2 regions of the Streptomyces sp. NPDC005706 genome follow, and region 2 is predicted to be linked to the other one. Evidence: riboswitches for the same ligand, from Rfam matches in the RefSeq annotation. Region 2 holds a riboswitch; the other holds the start of a gene.
What was found. A riboswitch is a leader RNA that binds a small molecule or an ion and turns the genes downstream of it on or off. The one in region 2 is predicted to bind S-adenosylmethionine.

Region 1: another riboswitch for S-adenosylmethionine. It lies ahead of thrC (threonine synthase); the one in region 2 lies ahead of ABZ478_RS38785 (aminotransferase class V-fold PLP-dependent enzyme).

Annotation. Positions count from the first base shown of each region.
Region 1 covers NZ_JBEXYS010000006.1:180,612-190,320, reverse strand. Annotated here, with positions in the region: gene ABZ478_RS14155 (trehalose-6-phosphate synthase) at 1-210, opposite strand, end outside; gene ABZ478_RS14150 (glucosyl-3-phosphoglycerate synthase) at 329-1,300, opposite strand; SAM riboswitch class I at 1,462-1,606, shown strand; gene thrC (threonine synthase) at 1,624-2,907, shown strand; gene ABZ478_RS14140 (MoaD/ThiS family protein) at 2,904-3,179, shown strand; gene ABZ478_RS14135 (cold-shock protein) at 3,623-3,826, shown strand; gene groL (chaperonin GroEL) at 4,125-5,747, shown strand; gene ABZ478_RS14125 (NADH:flavin oxidoreductase) at 5,951-7,075, shown strand; gene ABZ478_RS14120 (hypothetical protein) at 7,092-7,667, opposite strand; gene murQ (N-acetylmuramic acid 6-phosphate etherase) at 7,940-8,863, opposite strand; gene ABZ478_RS14110 (MurR/RpiR family transcriptional regulator) at 8,898-9,709, opposite strand, start outside.
Region 2 covers NZ_JBEXYS010000059.1:1,291-10,999, forward strand. Annotated here, with positions in the region: gene ABZ478_RS38750 (Ig-like domain-containing protein) at 17-1,282, shown strand; gene ABZ478_RS38755 (hypothetical protein) at 1,331-1,732, opposite strand; gene ABZ478_RS38760 (heme-copper oxidase subunit III) at 1,879-2,499, shown strand; gene ABZ478_RS38765 (c-type cytochrome) at 2,559-3,371, shown strand; gene ABZ478_RS38770 (Rieske 2Fe-2S domain-containing protein) at 3,368-4,426, shown strand; gene ABZ478_RS38775 (cytochrome bc complex cytochrome b subunit) at 4,423-6,054, shown strand; gene trpD (anthranilate phosphoribosyltransferase) at 6,178-7,242, shown strand; SAM riboswitch class IV at 7,328-7,444, shown strand; gene ABZ478_RS38785 (aminotransferase class V-fold PLP-dependent enzyme) at 7,628-8,998, shown strand; gene ABZ478_RS38790 (Lrp/AsnC ligand binding domain-containing protein) at 9,028-9,309, opposite strand; gene ABZ478_RS38795 (rhomboid family intramembrane serine protease) at 9,306-9,709, opposite strand, start outside.

The sequences.
Region 1 (9,709 bases), on a different contig from region 2:
CCCGCCCGCCCGCCGTACCGCCTCCCGGTCGCCGTCGCCGAGCGCGGCGCAGACCCAGACCGCGTTGTGGTCCGGCCCGATGGCCGAAAGACCCGAGACCAGCCCGCCCCCGCCCCGTCTGGCGCTCAGCGAGCCGTCCTCGAGCACCTCGTACGAAACCGGGCCGCGGTTGGACGCGACCAGCACCTCAGCACCCTGCGTGGCAGCCATGATTCTCAACCTAGCCCGGCCCGGAAACGCTCAAACGTACGCTCCGCCCCGGAAGGGGGCTGTATACGGCCGTTCTTCCGCGTCCACCGCACCGCGGCCGGGCCGCCCACCGGGCCGCTCAGGCCACCTTGCGGTGCGCGTACTCGGCGATCTCCACCATCGGCGGCCGCTCCTCGGTGTCCACCGAGTAGGTGCGCGGCTCGAACCCGTCCTCGCCCCGTTCGAACTGGGTGAGCGAGGGCCGTACGAGGTGGCCGCGGGCCAGCCGGAGCTGAGCGGTGCGGTAGATCGCCGCGGCCATCCGGCCGAGTGCCTGGCCGTCCTGGTGCCGGTGCCTGCGCACCCCCACGTCCACCTGGGCCAGCGCGTCCAGGCCCACCAGGTGCAGCGCGTCCACCAGCATGCCCAGCTCCACGCCGTAGCCCACCGGGAACGGGAGCTGTTCCAGCAGCGAGCGGCGGGCCGCGTATTCCCCGCCCAGTGGCTGCACGAAGCCGGCGAGCTGCGGCCAGTGCATGTTCAGCAGTGGGCGGGCCATCAGCTCGGTGACCCGGCCGCCCTGTCCGGCGGCGGCCGTGCCGGAGGCGCGCCCGTCGGGCACGGTGAGCGGGCGGTCGTACATCGCCTTGACCAGGTCGACGTCCGGCTCGGTGAGCAGCGGGCCGACGATGCCGAGGACGAAGTCGGAGGAGAACTCCCTCAGGTCTGCGTCGATGAAGCAGACGATGTCCCCGCTCGTCGCCAGCAGCGAGCGCCACAGCACCTCGCCCTTGCCGGGGACGGCCGGTATGCGCGGCAGGACGCTGTCGCGGTGCACCACCCGGGCGCCGGCCGCGGCGGCGACCTCCGAGGTGCGGTCGGTGGAGCCGGAGTCGACGACGACGATCTCGTCGACCAGCGGAGCCTGCCGCATGAGGTCGTGACGGATGACGGCGACGATGTCGCCGACCGTCTCCTCCTCGTTGAGCGCGGGCAGGACGACGGAGACGGACTGCCCGGTGCGCTGCTTGGCGGCCAGGACTCCGTGCAGCGGGCGGTCGGCCACGGACCAGGAGCGGGTGGCCAGCCAGCGCTCGACTTCTTCCAGCACGGTCTGCGGCTCCTCACTGTCGTGATCACACCTGTTGGGGGAGGGTGATGCATCTCGCGGTTCGGACGACTATCTCAACTGTCCCGGCCGTCGGTTACAGTCTTGAACAACGCCGATGACCATCGCATGTCGGGGGTCGCCCGGCGTTCACAACCGAATACCGCTCATCCAGAGGGGCAGAGGGACACGGCCCGATGAAGCCCCGGCAACCCCCCTGAGCCGCACTCGTTTTTTCGCGCGAGGCTCCCGGCCAGGGAAGGTGCCAAATCCGTCTCACGGCGAGATGCGTCGTGAGGAAGATGAGGAGAAAGGGCCTCGCCTCCATGGCTGTGCAGACAGTTGCAAGCACCAGTGATCCCGCCGTCGATCTCGGCCCCGCCGCTGCCCTGAGCTGTCGCGAATGCGGACACCGGGTACCCCTCGGACCGGTCTTCGCGTGCGAGGAGTGTTTCGGCCCGCTGGAGATCGCCTACGACTTCTCCGCCTACGACACCGAAGAGCTGCGCCGGCGCATCGAGGCGGGTCCCGCGAACATCTGGCGCTACGCGCCCCTGCTGCCCGTTCCCGCCGACGTGGACCGGAAGCCGAACCTCAACCCCGGCTGGACCAAGCTCGTCAAGGCCGACAACCTGGCCCACGAGCTGGGCGTCACCGGCGGGCTGTACGTGAAGGACGACTCCGGCAACCCGACGCACTCCTTCAAGGACCGCGTCGTCGCCCAGGCCCTGGAGGCCGCGCGCGCCTTCGGCTTCACCACCCTGTCCTGCTCCTCCACCGGCAACCTCGCCGGTGCCGTCGGCGCCGCCGCCGCCCGGGCCGGCCTGCGCTCCTGCGTGTTCATCCCGCACGACCTGGAGCAGGGCAAGGTCGTCATGGCCGCGATCTACGGCGGCGAACTCGTCGGCATCGAGGGCAACTACGACGACGTGAACCGTTTCTGCTCCGAGCTGATCGGCGACCCGGCCGGCGAGGGCTGGGGCTTCGTCAACGTCAACCTGCGGCCGTACTACGCCGAGGGCTCCAAGACGCTGGCGTACGAGATCTGTGAGCAGCTCGGCTGGCGGCTGCCGGACCAGATCGTGGTCCCGATCGCCTCCGGCTCCCAGCTCACGAAGATCGACAAGGGTCTGCGGGAGCTGATCGAACTCGGTCTGGTCGAGGACCGGCCGTACAAGATCTTCGGTGCCCAGGCCGAGGGCTGCTCGCCGGTGTCGACCGCGTACAAGGCGGGCCACGACGTCGTACGGCCGCAGAAGCCGAACACCATCGCCAAGTCCCTCGCCATCGGCAACCCGGCCGACGGGCCGTACGTCCTGGACATCGCGCGCCGCACCGGCGGAGCGGTGGAGGACGTGACGGACGAGGAGGTCGTGGACGCGATCAAGCTGCTGGCCCGGACCGAGGGCATCTTCGCGGAGACGGCGGGCGGAGTGACCGTCGGCGTCACCCGCAAGCTGCTCAAGGAGGGCGTGCTGGACCCGGCGAAGACCACGGTCGTCCTCAACACCGGCGACGGCCTCAAGACCCTCGACGCGGTGGCCGGCACCGGCCTCACCGCCACCATCCGCCCGAACCTGGACTCCTTCCGAGAGGCTGGCCTCGCATGAGCGTGACCGTTCGCATCCCCACCATCCTGCGCACCTACACCGGCGGGCTGGCCGAGGTCGCCGCCGACGGCGCGAACCTCGCCGAGGTCATCGAGAACCTGGAGAAGAACCACACCGGGATCGCCGCGCGGGTGCTGGACGACCAGGGCAAGCTGCGCCGCTTCGTCAACGTGTACGTCAACGACGACGATGTCCGATTCGAGCAGGGACTGCAGACCGCGACCCCGGACGGCGCCGGTGTCTCCATCATTCCGGCCGTCGCCGGCGGCTGACAGAATGACCGATCATTACCTTCGGTAACGCCGGTTACCGATTGTTCATTGAATGGCCTCCCCCGTGCGAGAAACGGAGGGGGCCATTCTGTGTGATTGAGCGCGGTAGAGTTGGGGAACCCGCTCCCGGACCATGGGTCAGGAGCCCTGGATTCACCGCGATGCACCCGACAAGAAGTAGCCAAACTGTGGGTGCTTTCTGCGGCTTTTGTGCATTTTATGGAGCCCGACTTGCCCTGAATTCGGGCGAATTCACGCTACATTCCGGACCGCCCGCGTCCATATTTCTCGTCCGATTGACCTGTTGCAGACGGCAGTTGGGCAGATACATTCAGCGGCGGTCGACGCGTTCCGGCGCACGCCCCCGGCCAATGGGGGGTGAGGTCTGACCCGGGTCCGCGAAGTGTGGATCTGTGCAAGGGCCAGTAATAGGGGAGTTAGGCATGGCTCAGGGCACCGTCAAGTGGTTCAACGCGGAGAAGGGGTACGGCTTCATCGCGGTCGACGGTGGTGCGGACGTATTCGTCCACTACAGCGCCATTCAGATGGACGGCTACCGCACCCTGGAAGAGGGCCAGCGGGTGGAGTTCGAGATCTCGCAGGGCCAGAAGGGCCCGCAGGCCGACATGGTTCGCCTCAGCGCCTGAACGTTTCTTGCACGAAGGGCCCGCACCTCGCACAGGGTGCGGGCCCTTCGCCGTGCCCGGGCCCCTGTGTTCGCGGGCGGCTGACGGGGCCGCCCGTACCCCGGGAGGCGCTTGCACTCGGGCATGCCGAGTGCTAATCATTGCGTTAGCACTCTGAAGGTGAGAGTGACAACGAGGACCGGGTCGGTGAGGCCCGCAGGCCAAGTGGGGGAAGGAACCACGCGGCCGGCGAGCCGTCCGTCGCGGGCGCGGGCGCGGTCCGAAGGAATCACCCCCAGTCCTGGAGGGACCACTTCACATGGCCAAGATCATCGCGTTCGACGAGGAGGCGCGGCGCGGCCTCGAGCGCGGCATGAACCAGCTCGCGGACGCCGTCAAGGTGACGCTCGGCCCCAAGGGCCGCAACGTCGTCCTCGAGAAGAAGTGGGGCGCCCCCACGATCACCAACGATGGTGTCTCCATCGCCAAGGAGATCGAGCTCGAGGACCCGTACGAGAAGATCGGCGCCGAGCTGGTCAAGGAAGTCGCCAAGAAGACGGACGACGTCGCCGGTGACGGTACGACCACCGCGACCGTGCTCGCCCAGGCCCTGGTCAAGGAAGGCCTGCGCAACGTCGCCGCCGGTGCCAACCCGATGGCCCTGAAGCGCGGTATCGAGAAGGCCGTCGAGGCCGTCTCCGCCGCCCTGCTGGAGCAGGCGAAGGACGTCGAGACCAAGGAGCAGATCGCCTCCACCGCGTCCATCTCCGCCGCCGACACCCAGATCGGCGAGCTGATCGCCGAGGCCATGGACAAGGTCGGCAAGGAAGGCGTCATCACCGTCGAGGAGAGCAACACCTTCGGTCTCGAGCTCGAGCTCACCGAGGGCATGCGCTTCGACAAGGGCTACATCTCCGCCTACTTCGCGACCGACATGGAGCGCATGGAGGCGTCGCTCGAGGACCCGTACATCCTCATCGCCAACTCCAAGATCGCCTCCGTCAAGGACCTGCTCCCGCTGCTGGAGAAGGTCATGCAGTCGGGCAAGCCGCTGCTGATCATCGCCGAGGACGTCGAGGGCGAGGCCCTGTCGACCCTGGTGGTCAACAAGATCCGCGGCACCTTCAAGTCCGTCGCCGTCAAGGCCCCGGGCTTCGGCGACCGCCGCAAGGCCATGCTCGGCGACATCGCCATCCTCACGGGCGGCGAGGTCATCTCCGAGGAGGTCGGCCTCAAGCTGGAGAACGCGACCCTGGACCTCCTGGGCCGCGCCCGCAAGGTCGTCGTCACCAAGGACGAGACCACCATCGTGGACGGTGCCGGCTCCTCGGAGCAGGTGCAGGGCCGCGTGAACCAGATCCGCGCCGAGATCGAGAACAGCGACTCGGACTACGACCGCGAGAAGCTGCAGGAGCGCCTGGCGAAGCTCGCCGGCGGTGTCGCGGTCATCAAGGCCGGTGCCGCCACCGAGGTGGAGCTCAAGGAGCGCAAGCACCGCATCGAGGACGCCGTCCGCAACGCGAAGGCCGCCGTCGAGGAGGGCATCGTCGCCGGTGGTGGCGTGGCCCTGCTGCAGGCCTCCCAGGTGTTCGAGAAGCTGGAACTCGAGGGTGACGAGGCGACCGGCGCCAACGCCGTGAAGCTCGCCCTGGAGGCTCCGCTCAAGCAGATCGCCGTCAACGGTGGTCTCGAGGGTGGCGTCGTCGTGGAGAAGGTCCGCAACCTGACCGTCGGCCACGGCCTGAACGCCGCGACCGGTGAGTACGTCGACATGATCGCCGAGGGCATCATCGACCCGGCGAAGGTGACCCGTTCCGCGCTGCAGAACGCCGCCTCCATCGCCGCGCTGTTCCTCACCACCGAGGCCGTCATCGCCGACAAGCCGGAGAAGGCCGCCGCGGCCGCTCCGGGCGGCATGCCGGGCGGTGACATGGACTTCTGATCCCGCGCGGATCGGCCTGTCCTTTCCGAGGGCGGCATCCCCTGTCATGGCAGGGGATGCCGCCCTCGGGCGTGTCCGGGATCACAGTGGCCCCCGGCCGTGTGTGGAATGCGCGACAGCCCCTGGGAGGTTGCTTAAGGAGCTGCAACAATGCGTGCGCACATACCAATCGGTCTACCGAGTCGTCCCCGAGGAGCCCCCACGTGACCGTCACGCCGCCCCCCGCCTCCCGCGCGGCCCAGATCCTCTCCCGCCCGATCACCCTGGGCGGCCTCACCGTCCCCAACCGCATCGTGATGGCGCCGATGACCCGGATGTTCTCCCCGGGCGGCATCCCCGGCGATGACGTGGTGTCCTACTACGCCCGGCGCGCCGCCGCCGGTGTCGGCCTCATCGTCACCGAGGGCACCTACGTCGGCCACGAGTCGGCCGGCGGCAGCAGCCGCGTGCCCCGGTTCCACGGCGAGGAGCAGCTGGCCGGCTGGGCGAAGGTCGTCGAGGCGGTGCACCAGGCCGGCGGCACCATCGTGCCCCAGCTCTGGCACATCGGCACGGTCCGCAAGCAGGGCCAGAACCCGCACCCGGACGCCCCCTCCCACGGCCCCTCCGGGCTGCGCGTGGACGGCACCGAGGACGCCACCCCCATGACCCAGGACGACATCGACGCCGTCATCGGCGCCTTCGCCCAGGGCGCGGCCGACGCCGAGCGCATCGGCTTCGACGGTGTGGAGCTGCACGGCGCCCACGGCTACCTGCTCGACCAGTTCCTGTGGGAGGGCACCAACCGCCGCACCGACGCCTACGGCGGCGACCCGGTCGCCCGCACCACCTTCGCCGCGCAGATCGTGGCGGCCGTCCGCGCCGCGGTCTCCCCGGACTTCCCGGTCATCTTCCGCTTCTCGCAGTGGAAGCAGGAGGCCTACGACGCCCGCCTCGCCGAGACCCCCGAGGAGCTGGAGGCGATCCTCGCCCCGCTGGCCGCCGCCGGTGTCGACGTCTTCCACGCCTCCACCCGCCGCTACTGGCTCCCCGAGTTCGAGGGCTCCGACCTGAACCTCGCCGGCTGGACGAAGAAGCTCACCGGCAAGCCGGTCATCAGCGTCGGCTCGGTCGGCCTCGACGGCGACTTCATCAACGCGTTCCAGGGCGAGGGCTCCCCGGTCAAGAGCATCGACAACCTGCTGGACCGCCTGGAGGCCGAGGAGTTCGACATGGTCGCCGTCGGCCGCGCCCTGCTCCAGGACCCCGAGTGGGCGGCCAAGGTGCTCGGCGACCGCTTCGACGAGCTGAAGCCGTACGACGCGGCGGCGCTGCAGACCCTCAGCTGAGGTGGGCCGGGGGGGCCTAGAGGTTGCCCATCGGCTCGATGTCGACCTGGACGGGCGTCCCCCACACCCGCAGCACCTCGTAGTCGGTGAACTCGTGCACCAGCCGGTACGCCATCGCCGGCCGGGACCCGCGCCGCTGGGCGGCGAGATACGCCTCGGCCTCCCGCCGGTCCCGCCGGGGCGTCCCGCACAGCTGCCACTCCCGCCCGTTCCACGCCTCCGGCAGCCACCGCTGCTGGGGCTGGGGACGGTCGGCGCGGACGCCGTAGCGCGAGGGCGCGCCGGCGGGCGCCTCCCCGGCCTGGGTCCGGCCCCCGCTCTGGTACTCCGAGCGCCGGGCGGCCCTTCTGCGGGTCTCGCAGAGCAGGCACAGATCGGGCGCGCTCTTGTCGACGGGCCCGTGCGGATGCTCGGGACACCGGGTGCTGGGCGCACCCGCCCCCACGGTCTCGTCCAGCAGGTCGAGGGCGCGCCGCAGATCGGCCTTGACCTCGTGCAGCCGGGCGTCCGGGGTGTCGGCGGAGAGGGCGTCCCCGTGCTCCCCGAGCACCCTGAGGGCACGCCCGAGGGCGGTGAGCTGGGCGTGGTTCATATCGGTCCGCGCAGTCCTTCGGCTTCTCCGGGGCCAGGGTCGATGCCGGCCGGGCCGGCGGTTCGACGGTAGCGCGCCACGGGTGGCTCCGGGACCGCGAAGAGGTCCCGGAGCCCGGGAGTCGGGGTCGCGAGGCCGGGCTCCGGGCGAGCGGTCGACGAGACCGGCCCGCCTCCCCCGCGACGGCCCACCGAGGTGGGCGCAGGCACCGCGGGCTCCGGCACGGCGGGCTCCGGCGCGGGGGAGCGCGTTGCGGACGCGTGGCGCGACCCTCAGTCGGCCGTGACGGATAGTGCGGAACGCAGGTGGCCGCCGGACTCCTCCAGCAGGCGGGCGGCCGTGCGGCCGTCGACGCCGGCGAGGACGATCAGGATCGCGTTCTTCACCTCGCCCCCCGCCTCGGTCAGCGCCCGCTCGATCTCCTCGTCGGGGGCCCCGGTGGCCAGGGACACGATGCGGCGGGAACGGGCCCGCAGCTTGGCGTTGGAGGCGCGGACGTCGACCATCAGGTTCCCGTACGTCTTCCCCAGCCGGATCATCGTGATCGTCGACAGCATGTTGAGCACCAGCTTCTGCGCCGTGCCGGCCTTCAACCGGGTGGAACCGGTGAGCAGTTCGGGCCCCACGACGACTTCGATGCCGTGCTCGGCCGCGGCCGCGAGCGCGCTGTGCTCGTTGCAGGACAGGCCGACCGTCAGGGCGCCGACCGCGCGGGCGTGCTCGACGGCGCCCACGGCGTACGGGGTGCGGCCGGAGGCGGAGATGCCGACCACCGTGTCCTCGGGCCGGATCTTCAGCGCGTCCAGGTCCGCGCGGGCCAGTTCCGCGGAGTCCTCGGCGCCCTCGACCGAGGTGACCATCGCCTCGGGGCCGCCCGCGATCAGGCCGGCGACCTGACCGGGCTCGGTGTTGAAGGTGGGCGGGCACTCGGAGGCGTCGAGGACGCCGAGCCGCCCGGCGGTGCCGGCGCCGGCGTAGACCAGGCGCCCGCCGCGGGCCATGCGCTCGGCCACGGCGTCGATGGCGGCGGCGATATGCGGCAGCCGCGCGGCGACGGCGGCGGGCACGCCCGCGTCCTCGCCGTTCATGAGGCGGGCGATGTCGAGGGTGGGCAGCCGGTCGATCTCCGCGAGTTCCGGCCGGAAGGCTTCGGTGGTGAGGGACTCCAGCTCGTTGCGCAGGTCATGGGAGGTCATGGGGGGTGGCTCTCTCCGATTCGCGTGCTTGCACTCACCTGGGGGTGGAGCGGTGCCGGTGCGCCAGCGCCTCGTAGGACGCGGCCAGCGCGGGCGCCGCACTCTCGTACGTCCGCTGTGCCACCCCGACGAACAGGCAGTCCACCACCAGCAGCTGACTCGTCCGGGAGGACATCGCGGCGGGCCGCAGCTCCGTCTCCCGTGACGTGGACGTCGTCAGCACGTGGTCGGCGTACTGCGTCACCGGCGAGTCGGGCCTGCCGGTGATGGCGACGGTCGTCGCCCCGCGGTCGAACGCGACCCGGAGCGGCTCGATGACGTCGCCGGTGGAACCCGAGTGGGTGATGGCGATCGCCACATCACCCGAACGCAGCTGCACCGCGTTGGTCACGGCGAGATGCGGATCGCTGTGCGCGTGGGCTATGAGCCCTATCCGCAGCAGCTTCTGGGTGAGGTCCTGGGCGACCAGACCGGAGGCACCGATGCCGTACACATCGGTGCGGCGGGCGCCCGCGAGCGCGGCGACGGCCGCGCCGAGCTGCGCGGTGTCCAGTCCCGCGGCGGTGTCGGCGAGGGTCTGCTGCTCCTCGTAGGCGAGCTTGGTCACGACGTCCGCGATGGGGTCGTCCACGGCGATGTCCGTCGTGATCGCGGGCGCGCGGCCCGACTGCTGCTGAGCGGCCAGGCCGGCGAGGGCGAGGCGCAGATCGCGGTAGCCGGGATAGCCGAGCAGGCGGGCGGTGCGCACGACCGTCGCCTCGCTGGTGCCGGTCAGTTCGGCGAGGCCGGTGACCGTGAGGGCGGCGCAGCCGGCCGGGTCGCCCGCGACGGCCTCGGCGACGCGGT
Region 2 (9,709 bases):
CTCATAGCGTGATCATATGAATCACACTCCGCGGACCCGCACCGTCGTCAGCTGCGCGTTGCTGGTGATCGCCCTCGGCGCGGGCGTCACCTCCTGCGGTTCGGACGGCAACCCCCTGTCGGCCAGTCCGTACGACGCGGCGGGCGAGATCTCGTTCAACGGCCCCACCGAAGAGGGGAAGCGGGCCGACCCGGACAAGCCCCTGGAGATCACCGCCGAGAGCGGTGACGGCAGGATCACCGACGTCACCGCCCAGGACTCCACAGGGCGCTTCGTGGCGGGCGAACTCGCCGCCGACGGCAGTCGCTGGCACAGCATCTCCCCGCTGGCCGCGAACGCCCACTACACGGTCCGCGTCAGCACCGAGGACGACGACGGGGCGCCCGGCCGCAAGGTCCTCACCTTCGACACCAGCAAGCCCACCAGCAAGCAGCGGCTGAACGTCACGTTCGGGCCCGAGGCGGGCGTCTACGGCGTCGGACAGCCCATCACCGCCCAACTCGACCGCGAGGTCAAGGACAAGGCGCAGCGGGCCGTCGTGGAGCGCGGCCTGCGCGTGGACTCCGTGCCGGCCGTGCAGGGCTCCTGGTACTGGGTCAGCAACAAGGAACTCCACTTCCGCCCCAAGGACTACTGGCCCGCCCACGCCACCGTCCAGGTGCACAGCAACCTGGAGGGCGTGAAGATCGGCGACCGGCTCTGGGGCGGCAGGGCGAAGGCGTTGAAGATCACAACCGGTGACCGGATCGAGGCCGTCACGGACGCCTCGACGCACCAGTTGACGTACTACAAGAACGGCCGGCAGGTCGAGCAGATCCCGGTCACCACGGGCAAGCCCGGCTTCGAGACCCGCAACGGGGTCAAGGTCGTCCTGGAGAAGCAGTACTTCGTACGGATGCGCGGCACCACCGTCGGCATCGCCGAGGGCAGCTCCGACTCGTACGACCTGCCGGTCTACTACGCCACCCGGGTCACCTGGTCCGGTGAGTACGTGCACGCCGCGCCCTGGTCGGTCGGCTCCCAGGGCTCCGCCAACGTCAGCCACGGCTGCACGGGGATGAGCACGTCCAACGCCGAGTGGTTCTTCGACAACGTCCATCCGGGTGACATCGTCAGAGTGGTCAACTCCAACGGCGACCCGATGGAGGCCTTCGGCAACGGCTTCGGGGACTGGAACCTCGACTGGAACAAGTGGCGCACGGGCAGCGCCCTGACGGCCGGCACACCGGACACCGGGGCACCGTCCCACGACGCACCCAGGCTGCGGCCGGTGGCCCTGTGACCCGGGGCGCGGGGCGGTACGGCCCGCCTCGCGCCCCCGGACCGTCCGTCAGACGCCCAGCAGCCGCTTCCGGCGCAGCAGGGAGGCCAGGGCGGAGGCGAACTCCACCGGCTCCACCGGCAGCGTCACAGCGGCGTCCGCACGGCTCCAGGTGGCCAGCCACGCGTCCTGCGGCCGCCCCATCAGCAGCAGCACGGGCGGGCAGTTGAACACCTCGTCCTTGATCTGCCGGCACACCCCCATGCCGCCCATCGGCACGGCCTCGCCGTCGAGCACGCACACGTCGATGCCGCCCTTGTCCAGCTCGCGCAGCACCGCCTCGGGCGTCGCGCACTCCAGGAGCTCCACGACCGGCACATCCGGAGCGGGCCGCCGCCCCACGGCCAGCCGCACCTGCTCGCGGGTGTTGGAGTCGTCGCTGTACACCAGCACTGTGGCGGTCGGCTGCATGCTTCCTCCGAGACGTGGGCGTCGTACGGACAGGGCCGTTCGAGCCGGATGCTACTCCCATGAACACCACGTCAACACCGGTTCGGCGGGGCAAGACACTCCGAACGGCACCCCCCGGAGTGAGGGCGGGATAAGCGACCGACATAATGTCGGTCGTGGCGACAGCAACGACAGTAGAAACCGGGCACGCGCACCCGTCGGTCAATCGACCGAACCTCACCAGCGTCGGAACCATCATCTGGCTGAGTTCCGAGCTGATGTTCTTCGCGGCCCTCTTCGCGATGTACTTCACCCTCCGGTCGGTGACCGGACCGGCGCACTGGAAGGAGATGGCGGAGGCACTCAACGTGCCCTTCTCCGCCACGAACACCACGATCCTGGTGCTCTCCTCACTGACCTGTCAGCTCGGCGTCTTCGCCGCCGAGCGCGGGGACGTGAAGAAGCTCCGTGGCTGGTTCATCCTCACCTTCATCATGGGCGCGATCTTCATCGGCGGTCAGATCTACGAGTACACGGAGCTGGTGAAGAAGGACGGGATCTCCCTGTCCTCCGACCCGTACGGCTCGGTGTTCTACCTGACCACCGGCTTCCACGGCCTGCACGTGACGGGCGGTCTCATCGCCTTCCTGCTGGTCCTCGGCCGTACATACGCGGCGAAGAGGTTCACGCATGAGCAGGCGACCGCCGCCATCGTCGTGTCCTACTACTGGCACTTCGTCGATGTCGTCTGGATCGGCCTCTTCGCCACGATCTACCTGATCAAGTAGCCGGGACCGTTCCCGCACATCCAGCATCGACGCAGAAGATCCTGACACCGGGGTAATCCGTGAAAAAGCTCTCCGCACGACGACGCCATCCGCTGGCGGCGGTCGTCGTCCTACTCCTCGCGCTGGCGGCCACTGGGGGGCTGTACGCCGCGTTCGCGCCCGCGAGCAAGGCACAGGCCGATGAAACCTCCCAGTCCCTGACCATCAAGGAGGGCAAGAAGCTCTACGAGGTCGGCTGCGCCAGCTGCCACGGCACCGGTGGCAAGGGCTCCTCCGACGGGCCGAGTCTGGTCGGCGTGGGCGCCGCCGCCGTCGACTTCCAGGTCGGCACGGGCCGTATGCCCGCCTCGTCCTCGCAGATGGCGCAGATCCCGCGCAAGAAGGCCGTCTACACGCAGGCCCAGATCGACCAGCTCGCCGCGTACGTGGCGTCGCTGGGCGCCGGCCCGAACGTGCCGACGAAGCAGCAGTACGGCCCGGAGGGCGCGGACATCGCCAAGGGCGGCGAGCTGTTCCGCACCAACTGCGCGCAGTGCCACAACTTCACCGGCAAGGGTGGTGCCCTCACCAAGGGCAAGTACGCGCCGAGCCTCGAGGGCGTGGCCCCCAAGCACATCTACGAGGCCATGCAGACCGGCCCGCAGAACATGCCGTCCTTCCCCGACACCACGATGTCGGAGAAGAACAAGAAGGACATCATCGCGTACCTGAACGCGGTCAACGGTGACGAGACGGTCAACCCGGGTGGCCTCGAGCTGGGCGGCCTCGGGCCGGTCACCGAGGGTCTGTTCGCCTGGATCTTCGGCCTCGGCGCACTGATCGCGGTTGCCGTGTGGGTCGCCGCCCGGACCGCAAAGGCCAAGAAGTCATGAGTAGCCAAGACATTCCAGAAGAGAACCTGCCCGCAGCGCAGGACCACGCACACGGCGCCGTGAGCGTCGCGGACGAGGCGAACCCGTTCGCGGACCCGGGGCTCCCGCCCCACGAGCACCGGATCCAGGACATCGACGAGCGGGCCGCCAAGCGGTCCGAGCGCGTCGTCGCCCTGCTGTTCACGGTCTCGATGCTGGCCACCGTCGGCTTCATCGCCTCGTACGTGACGATCTCGCCCGACACCTCGGTCTTCGTCTTCCCGATCGGGCACATCAGCGCGCTGAACTTCGCGCTCGGCCTGACCCTGGGTACGGCGCTGTTCTGCATCGGCGCGGGCGCGGTCCACTGGGCCCGCACCCTGATGTCCGACGAGGAGGTCGCCGCCGAGCGTCACCCGATCTCGGCCCCGGCGGAGGTCCGCGCGCAGGTCCACGCGGACTTCAAGCAGGGTGCCAAGGAGTCGGCGCTCGGCCGCCGCAAGCTGATCCGCAACACGATGTTCGGCGCGCTCACCCTGGTGCCGCTCTCCGGTGTCGTGCTGCTGCGTGACCTCGGCCCGCTGCCCGGCACCTCGCTCCGGCACACCCTGTGGGCCAAGGGCAAGCTCCTCGTCAACACGAACACGAACCAGCCGCTGCGTCCCGAGGACGTCGCCGTCGGTTCGCTCACCTTCGTCAGGCCCGAGGGCCTGGAGGAGACCGACGAGGACTTCCAGAACGAGATCGCCAAGGCCGCCGTGATGATCATCCGGCTGCAGCCGGGCAACATCAAGGACAAGCGCGAGCTCGACTGGTCGCACGAGGGCATCGTCGCCTTCTCGAAGATCTGCACCCACGTCGGTTGCCCGATCTCCCTGTACGAGCAGCAGACGCACCACGTCCTGTGCCCGTGCCACCAGTCCACCTTCGACCTCTCCGACGGTGCCCGAGTGATCTTCGGCCCCGCTGGTCACGCCCTGCCGCAGCTCCGCATCGGCGTGAACGACGAGGGTTACCTCCAGGCGCTCGGCGACTTCGAGGAGCCCGTCGGTCCTGCATTCTGGGAGCGCGGATGAGCACCAACGAGAACAACGAGCGGCGCGGCAAGGCGCCGGCCGGCGAGCGGGTAGCGGACTGGGCGGACGGCCGGCTGGGGATCTACTCCCTGGCCAAGGCCAACATGCGCAAGATCTTCCCCGACCACTGGTCGTTCATGCTGGGCGAAGTCTGCATGTACAGCTTCCTCATCATCATCCTGACCGGTGTCTACCTGACGCTGTTCTTCCACCCGTCGATGAACGAGGTGGAGTACCACGGCTCCTACGTCCCGCTCCAGGGACAGCTGATGTCCGAGGCGTTCAACTCGACCCTGCACATCTCCTTCGACGTGCGCGGTGGTCTGCTCATCCGGCAGATCCACCACTGGGCCGCGCTGATCTTCCTCGCCGGCATGTTCGTGCACATGATGCGCGTGTTCTTCACCGGCGCGTTCCGCAAGCCGCGTGAGATCAACTGGCTGTTCGGCTTCCTGCTGTTCGTCCTGGGCATGTTCACCGGCTTCACCGGTTACTCGCTCCCGGACGACCTGCTCTCCGGCACCGGTGTGCGCTTCACCGAGGGCGCGATCCTGTCCATGCCGATCGTCGGCACGTACATCTCGTACTTCCTCTTCGGCGGCGAGTTCCCCGGCCACGACTTCGTGGCCCGGTTCTACTCGATCCACATCCTGCTGCTGCCGGGCATCATGCTCGGCCTGATGGTGGGCCACCTGATCCTGGTCTTCTACCACAAGCACACGCAGTTCGCGGGTCCCGGAAAGACCGAGAAGAACGTCGTCGGCATGCCGCTGCTGCCGGTGTACATGGCCAAGGCCGGAGGCTTCTTCTTCCTGGTCTTCGGCGTGATCGCGGCCATCGCCGCGGTCACCCAGATCAACCCGATCTGGGCCATGGGCCCCTACCGTCCGGACCAGGTGTCCACGGGCGCCCAGCCCGACTGGTACATGGGCTTCGCCGAGGGTCTGGTCCGCTACATGCCGGGCTGGGAGGTCAACTTCTGGGGTCACACGCTCGTCCTGGGCGTGTTCATCCCGCTGGTCCTCTTCGGCCTGGTGCTCGCGGCGATCGCGCTCTACCCGTTCATCGAGTCCTGGGTCACCGGGGACAAGAGCGAGCACCACATCCTGGACCGCCCGCGCAACGCCCCGACGCGCACCGCGTTCGGTGTCGCCTGGATCACGGTGTACATGGTCGGCCTGGTCGGCGGTGGCAACGACCTCTTCGCCACCCACTTCCAGCTGTCGCTCAACGCGGTCACGTGGTTCGTCCGGATCTCCTTCTTCGCCGGACCGGTCATCGCCTTCATCGTCACCAAGCGGATCTGCCTCGGCCTGCAGCGCCGGGACCGCGAGAAGGTGCTGCACGGCCGCGAGACGGGCATCATCAAGCGCCTGCCGCACGGTGAGTTCATCGAGATCCACGAGCCGCTCAGCCAGGAGCAGCTCCACACCCTGACCGCCCACCACCAGTACGAGCCGGCCGAGATCGGCCCGACGGTGGACGAGAACGGTGTCGAGCGCAAGGTGAAGGGGTCCGAGAAGCTGCGCGCCAAGCTCAGCGGCGCCTACTACGGCGAGGACAGCCAGATCCCGAAGGCCACCGTCGAGGAATACCGGGAGATCACCAGCGGCCACGGCCACCACTGATCCCCGAGCGTCGCCACGCCACAGTCGAAGGGCCCCGTCCGGCTTACGGACGGGGCCCTTCGCGGTGTCCGGGGCTGGATAGGGTGGGAGCACACTGTTCTTCGAAGACACCCAGGAGCGGCCATGAGCGCTGTGACCCCCGCTGGAGGCGACACCGCGGCGGGCCGTTCCTGGCCCGCCCTGCTGAACGGCCTGCTGGACGGCCGTGACCTGTCCGCCGACGAGACCGCCTGGGCGATGGACCTCATCATGCGCGGCGAGGCGACCGACGCCCAGATCGCCGGGTTCATGGTGGCGCTGCGCGCCAAGGGCGAGACGGTGCAGGAGATCACCGGACTCGTGCGGACCATGTACGAGCACGCCAACGTGATCGAGGTGCCCGGGCCGGCCGTCGACATCGTCGGCACCGGCGGCGACGGCGCGAAGACGGTGAACATCTCCACCATGTCGTCGATCGTCGTCGCCGGCACCGGCACGAAGGTCGTCAAGCACGGCAACCGCGCCGCGTCCTCCGCCTCCGGCTCCTCCGACGTCCTGGAGAAGCTCGGCATCAATCTCCACCTGACCCCGCGGCGGGTCGCCGAGGTCGCCGAAGAGGCCGGCATCACCATCTGCTTCGCGGTGAAGTTCCACCCCTCGCTGCGCCATGTCGCGGCCGCCCGCGGCCAGTTGGGCATCCGGACCACCTTCAACGTGCTCGGCCCGCTGACCAACCCGGCCAAGGTGCGCGCCCAGGCGGTCGGGGTGGCCGACCCGCGCATGGCGCCGATCGTGGCCGGGGTCCTCGCCGAGCGCGGGAACTCCGCCCTGGTCTTCCGGGGCGACGACGGCCTGGACGAGCTGACCACCACCGCCACCTCCCGGGTGTGGGTGGTCCGTGACGGCAAGGTCGCCGAGGAGCGCTTCGACCCCCGGGACGCCGGCATCGAGCTGGTCCCCGTGGAGGCCCTGCGCGGCGCCGACGCGTCGTACAACGCGGAGGTGGCCCGGCGCGTGCTGGACGGCGAGCACGGGCCCGTCCGGGACGCGGTGCTGCTGAACTCGGCGGCGGCGCTGGTCGCCCTGCGGCCGGCCGGCGAGCCGCTCACCGAGCAGCTGCGCGCGGGCATGGCGCGGGCGGCGGAGTCGATCGACAGCGGGGCGGCGAAGCGGACGCTGGAGCGGTGGGTGGCGGCCAGCAACGCCTGACACCCGCCGGGTGCGCAGCGGGGCGCGGTCCGGATGGCGGACCGCGCCTTGCGCACCGAAGATCGTGTGGCAGGATACTGAACCAGGTCATGAGTGACAGCCATTCGGCCCCGGCCGGCTGTCCGGCAACCCTCCGTCCGTGGCGGGGTGCCCCGGGTGAGGACCAGGTCGTGGGCAGCGAGGTCCACGGCAAGCGCGGACCCCTCGCGCGGCTCCGGTAAGGAGCGCGGGACCAGGGGTCCTGGTCGTCGAGGGAGCCTTCTGTGAGCAAGCGAATGCGATAGGGCGTAGAGCCCCGCCTCCGCGTACCCCTTTTCCCCTTCCACCGTGCTCCGAGCCGTACCGCTCGCACGGTGACACCGGCCTGCCTCACGGGAGTTCACCCATGTCCGTCTCCACCGCTGCCGCCGCCCAGACCATTTGTGACCAGCTGCCCGTTCTGGGCCGTGACGTCACCGTCCCGCTCGTGACGGGCGGCGAGGTCACCTACGCCGCGCTGGACTACGCCGCCAGCGCCCCCGCCCTGCAGCGCGTCTGGGACGACGTCGCCGCCTACGCGCCGTACTACGGCAGCGTCCACCGCGGCGCCGGCTACCTCTCCCAGCTCTCCACCGACCTGTTCGAGAACGCCCGCCGGACGGTCGCCCGGTTCCTCGACTGCCGCGACAGCGACCAGGTGGTCTTCACCCGGTCGACCACCGACTCCCTGAACCTCCTCGCCCGGGCGCTCCCGGCCGGCTGCGAGGTCTTCGTCTTCGAGACGGAGCACCACGCCGCGCTGCTGCCGTGGCAGGGCGCGAAGGTGACCGTCCTCGACGCGCCGCGCACCCCGCGGCGGGCCGTGGAGACCCTGGAGCGGGCCCTCGCCGACCGCGACCCGTACGGCCCGGCCCTGGTGTGCGTCACCGGCGCCTCCAACGTCACCGGGGAGCTGTGGCCGGTGCGCGAGCTGGCCGCCGCGGCCCACGCGCACGGGGCCCGGATCGTCCTGGACGCCGCCCAGCTCGCCCCGCACCACCCGGTGTCGGTCCGGGACCTGGACGTCGACTGGGTGGCCTTCTCCGGTCACAAGCTGTACGCGCCCTTCGGCTCCGGTGTGCTGGCCGGCCGCGCCGACTGGCTGGTCGCGGCCGAGCCGTACCTCGCGGGCGGCGGCGCCAGCCGCAGGGTCACCCGGCGCACCGACGGGGGAGTGGACGTGGAGTGGCACGAGAGCACCGCGCGCCACGAGGCCGGCTCCCCGAACGTCATCGGCGCCTACTCCATCGCCTCCGCCTGCAAGGCCCTCACCGAGGCCGGCTGGGACGCCCTCGTGGCCCGCGAGCAGCGGCTGATCGCCCGGGTCCGGGCGGGGCTCGCCGAGGTGCCGGAGGTCAGGGTGCTCTCCCTCTTCGGCGACGACGCCCCGCGGGTCGGCGTGCTCTCCTTCGTCGTCGAGGGCTGGAACAGCTCCCACTTCGCCGCCGCGCTCTCCGCCGAGTACGGCATCGGCGTCCGCGACGGCCTGTTCTGCGCCCACCCGCTGGTCCGCACCCTGCTGGACGGCGACCCGAGGATCCAGGGCGAGTGCGGGGCACCCGAGGCCGCGCCCGGAGAGAAGTCCCTGAACGCCGTCCGGGTCAGCTTCGGGGCGGGTACGCCCGACGAGCACGTCGAGCGCTTCGTCGACGCGGTGCGGGAACTGGTCCGCGACGGCGCGCGGTGGCGCTACCGCACCGAGGACGGCCGCTGCGTGCCGGTGCGCGACCAGGCCTGAGCCGGGCGCGGACCGCTAGGAGGCGGCGTTCACGAGTCGAGACCGATCGCGAACGCCGCCTCCAGGTCGTGCTGGGAGTACGTGCGGAACGCGACGTGCGTGTCGGTGCCCTCCACGCCGGGGATCTTGCTGATCCGCCCCGGGATGACGTCGGCCAGGTCCTCGTGCTGCCGCACCCGCACCATGGCGATCAGGTCGTAGGTGCCGGTGACGGAGAAAACCTCGCTCACCGAATCCAGCGAAGCGATCTGCTCCGCGATCTCGGGGATCCGGTCCACGCTGGTCTTGATCAGGACGATCGCGGTGATCACGGCTGGTTCTCTCCCTGGGGTGCCGGGGCCGGTGCGGACCTCACTCTAGTAGTCGGCCCGTGGCGCACCCACGCGTAGCCGAAGCCGAGGCCGAAGCCGATCAGGTGGGCGAGGTAGGCGACCCCGGGGCCCTGGCCGGAGCGGCCCGCCGCGAGCCATTGCAGGGCCGCCCAGAAGGGCAGTACGACCCAGGCCGGGAAGCGCAGGGGCAGGAAGAACAGGAAGGGGAGGAGACTGGTCACACGGGCACGGGGGAACAGGTACAGGAACGCTCCGAGGACCGCCGAGATCGCCCCCGAGGCGCCCACCAGCGACTGTCCGGAGGTGGCGTTGGCGGCCGCGTAGCCCAGCAGGGCCAGGTAACCGCAGCCGACGTAGAAGAGGGTGAACTCGACCCGGC